DNA from 2 places in the Mesorhizobium sp. B283B1A genome. Region 1 is predicted to be linked to the other one. Evidence: predicted binding sites of a transcription regulator. Region 1 holds the regulator's gene; the other holds the start of a gene.
The links. Region 1 encodes LexA, which represses DNA repair genes until DNA is damaged. Its sites were predicted from a motif close to TGTTCNNNNTGTGTTCNG; they were not measured.
Positions count from the first base shown of each region.

Region 1 (2,203 bases):
GACGCGCCATCCCTTTACCTGATGGGCAAGGGCCTGACCGCGATGATCGCCATTTCGGCGTGGATATCGGAACGCTCTCCGGTCGATGCGGTCGGGCTCATCTCACAGCAATCCGTTCTGCTGGTGGCAATTGCCCTGGTCATCGCGACGATGGCGACGACGTGGCTGCGGCTTGCAGCGCTTCCATTCGCGCTCGCCGGCTTGCTGGTGGTGTCCGACACGCGCACGCCGGATGTGCTGGTCTCGGAAGACGCGCGGCTGGTCGCGCTGCCGATCGGCGGTGGCGAACTCGCGGTCAGCCGGGCCCGGCCGAACGAATTCACCGTCGACAACTGGAAACGCGCGCTGAGATCCGAAACCATCATCCTGCCGGAGATGTTCGACAAGGCGGATGGACAATTCGATATTGCCGATGCCGTCAGCCTGCCGCCGGGAGCGCCGTTCTATTGCACCGACGGTGTCTGTCTCGCCAGGCACCCGTCCGGTGCGATCATAGCGCATGTCGAAGACCGCAAGGATACCTGGAAGGCCTGTGGCTTCGCCGACCTGATCATCGTCAATGACGCAACGGCCTACGACGCCTGCCACAATCCGCTGGTTCTCGTCGTCACCAAACGGCAGCTCGCCCGCAAGGGCAGCGCGGCCATCTTCTTCGACCGCCAATCTGCCACCGGTCCGCCGACCATCAGTTTCGCGGTGGACAGTCCGTATCGGCCCTGGCACGCGCAGCGAAAGTTTTCGCGCGAGGCGAGGGGCCTGCAGCCCTATCGCAAACCTGACAAGCCAAGTGCCGTGCCGGCTCAGTAGCGCCTGATCAGCCCAACGAGCTTGCCCTGCACTTTGACCCTGTCTGGCCCGAAGATGCGCGTCTCGTAGGCCGGATTGGCGGCTTCAAGCGCAATCGAGGCACCCTTGCGGCGGAACCGCTTCAGAGTCGCTTCCTCCTCGTCGACCAAGGCCACGACGATCTCGCCCGGGCTCGCCGTATCGGCGTTGCGGATAATGACAGTGTCGCCATCGAAGATGCCGGCCTCGATCATCGAGTCGCCCTTGACCTCCAGCGCATAGTGCTCGCCGCCCATGATCATGTCCGGCGGCACCGAGATAGTATGCGTCTGATGCTGGATGGCATCGATGGGCACACCGGCAGCGATGCGACCCATGACCGGGATGGACACCGCTGGAACCGCATCGTCGTCATTGCCGGCAGCGGCAAAGCGCGACGGTGCCGGCTTGATTTGGCGGCCGAGGCTGCCCTGACCGAGACCGCCTTGGCCGAGACTTCCCTGGATGACGCTTGGAGAGAATTTCTTCGCCGCGTTGAGGCCCGGCGCGATCGAATCGGGCAGCCGCAGCACTTCCAGCGCACGCGCCCGGTTGGGCAGCCGGCGAATGAAGCCGCGTTCCTCCAGCGCCGTGATCAAGCGATGGATCCCTGATTTGGAGGCGAGGTCGAGCGCCTCTTTCATCTCGTCGAAGGAGGGCGGAATACCGCTTTCCTTGAGCCGTTCATGAATGAACATCAAGAGTTCATGTTGCTTGCGTGTCAGCATGGCGGCCCCCAAGGCATCTGGACAAGGTTTTGATCCAGAATGGTTCTGATCCAGAATCGAAAAAACAAACCCAGAACAAACACTATCTGTTCCAGTTGTGTTCTGCAACCGTTTAAAGTTTAGTGAATTTGGTAAGAGGGCCGTAATCATTTGCAGGGCCGGACAGGCCGGAAATCGGGGATTTTCGCCCGTTGCCGCCCGTCGCCCGCATTGAAATGTCTTGGTTAATAGCCTGCGGCCAGTCTTGCGACATGGCTCGGCATCAGCGGACGGCTGACCCTGGCGAGGCCGATTTTCGCGCCTGCGATCGGCTTGCCTGCCGTGAACGAAACGAAATCAAAACGCCAACAATCGCCGGTTCGGAAGCAGCCAGCCGATCGCGGGCTTCGGCAATCTCGTCGAGCGTCGGACGATGCGGAGGCGCCGAGATCATCCGGCAACCGCTTTCAGGCTGCCGGCGCGCCCGACGTCCTTGTTCGCGTCGCCGTCCTCGGTGTGGACATAGACGTGCAGCGTATAGCCGATGTGGGCCGTCATCAGCGCTTTTGCCCGCTCGACGTCGCGATCCAGGGCGGCTTCCATGATTGCCGTGTGGTGCTCGATCGCCATCGCCTCGCGCAGCGCGTTCATAGCCTCCTCGTAGCCGTCCT
Region 1 covers NZ_JAIUIQ010000018.1:72,983-75,185, reverse strand. The annotation lists gene LB577_RS17260 (ComEC/Rec2 family competence protein) at 1-807, shown strand, start outside; gene lexA (transcriptional repressor LexA) at 801-1,553, opposite strand; gene LB577_RS17250 (GntR family transcriptional regulator) at 1,983-2,203, opposite strand, start outside.

Region 2 (2,203 bases), on a different contig from region 1:
GGTACGGCATCCCGGTCAGAAGGTTGAGCGTGCCGCCCTCGGCGAAGGCGGGGCAGACCTGCCCGTTGGCGGCGTCGAGCGCGATCAGCCGCGCGTCGGAGGTCGGCAGATAGACACGCGTCGCACATGGCTGGCCGGCGGCGCCGCCGGCATCGGCATAGTAGGACACGCCGCGGCAGGTCTGGTGCTGGCGATCCTTGTCGAGCTTGATCTTGGGATCGTAGCGCCACTTCTCCTTGCCGGTCGCCGCATCGACAGCAATGGCGAAATTGTGCGGCGTGCAGATGTAGAGCGTGTCGCCGACTTTCAGTGGCGTCACCTGGTAGGTGGTCTCGCCGACGTCGTCGGGCCCCTTCACGTCGCCGGTCCGGTAGGTCCAGGCCGGCTTCAGATTGGCGACATTGTCCGGCGTGATCTGGTCGAGCGGCGAATAGCGCTGGCCGAATTGCGTGCGGCCGTAATAGTGCCACTCGCCGGCTGGCACATCGCCGCCAAGATTGGCGTTGGGGGTCACCTTGTCGGTGTCGAGCGAACCGGCGATGTCCTTGGGGTCCGTGGTCATCGAATAGCCGGCCACCGCCAGCGATGCCAGCACCGCCAGGATCAGCGGCGCGCGCCCGTCGGGACCGGCAAGCCCTCGCCTCGCCCACGGCGTCAGCAGCCACAGCGCCACCAGCACGATGATGCCGCCGCGCGGGCCGAGTTTCCACCAGTCGAAGCCGGTTTCCCAGACCGCCCAGGCCAGCGTGCCGATCACGATCGCCGCATAGAGCCACAGTGCCGTGGAGCGGCGCCGGTAGAGCAGCCAGGCTGCAATCAGGAAGGCGAGACCGGCGATGATGTAATACCAACTGCCACCCAGCGAAGCCAACCAGATGCCGCCGGCGCCAAGCGCCAGGCCAAGCAGAAAAAGAACGAGGGAGGTGATGGTGACAGCCAAGATGATACTCCTTCGACTGTTGCGCGCCGCGCGCGGCCACGGGTAACCCCGCGTTGCGTCGCTGCCCGGAACACAACTTTCCCCTGACGGTCCCGCCTGTCAAGCACGCGCCATAAGCGCAGGCGGTAATGTTTGTTCCATCGCAATTGGGTGATAAGGCCGACGGTAGGGCGGGCGTGGGGCGGCCAAATCAGCCACTTTACCGGGAACAAAACGTAGACACTTCTGGTCTTTCCCTCCCGAATCACTACATTCGGGGGAAGATGTCCGGCTTTTCCGAAGACATGCCCTTTTTCGACGAACCCAATGCGCGGCCCACGGCCCCGTCGGGCATTGCCGCGCGCGCCATGGCTGCCCGCAGCGGCCACAACAACGCGCCCGACTATCTCAAGGGTTTAAATCCCGAACAGCGGCTGGCGGTGGAAACCACCGAAGGCCCGGTTCTGGTGCTGGCCGGCGCCGGCACCGGCAAGACGCGGGTGCTGACCACCCGCATCGCCCACATCCTCGCCACCGGCAAAGCCTTCCCGTCACAGATCCTAGCGGTGACCTTCACCAACAAGGCCGCGCGTGAGATGAAGCAGCGCATCGGCATCCTGATCGGTGAAGGCAATGTCGAGGGCATGCCGTGGCTCGGCACCTTCCACTCGATCGGCGTGAAGCTGCTCCGCCGCCACGCGGAACTCGCCGGCCTGAGATCCGACTTCACCATCCTCGACACCGACGACGTCGTGCGGCTGATCAAGCAGCTGATCCAGGCCGAGGGCCTGGATGACAAGCGCTGGCCGGCCAAGCAGTTCGCCCAGATGATCGACGGCTGGAAGAACAAGGGCCAAGGCCCGGCCGACATCGCCGAGGGCGACGCGCGCAGCTTCGCCAACGGCAAGGGCCGCGAGCTCTACAAGGCCTATCAGGAACGCCTGCAGACGCTGAACGCCTGCGACTTCGGCGACCTTCTGTGCCATCCGATCCGCATCTTCCGCGCCAATCCGGATGTGCTGAAGGACTACCACAGGCGCTTCAAATATATCCTCGTCGACGAATACCAGGACACCAACACCGCCCAGTACATGTGGCTGCGGCTATTGGCGCAGCGGCCCGAAGGCAAGCCGATCTCCCCCCTTGAGGGGGAGATGTCCGGCAGGACAGAGGGGGGCGCCTCGCGCCGACAGGCCGGTGGGGCACCGCCCCCCTCTGTCGGCTCCCCGGACATCTCCCCCTCAAGGGGGGAGATTGGGCGCTCTTCGGCGGAGGGCCGCGCCG
Region 2 covers NZ_JAIUIQ010000006.1:94,903-97,105, forward strand. The annotation lists gene LB577_RS06805 (glucose/quinate/shikimate family membrane-bound PQQ-dependent dehydrogenase) at 1-940, opposite strand, end outside; gene LB577_RS06810 (ATP-dependent helicase) at 1,204-2,203, shown strand, end outside.
Region 2: the regulator LexA is predicted to act here: its motif matches at 1,145-1,162, upstream of LB577_RS06810 (ATP-dependent helicase).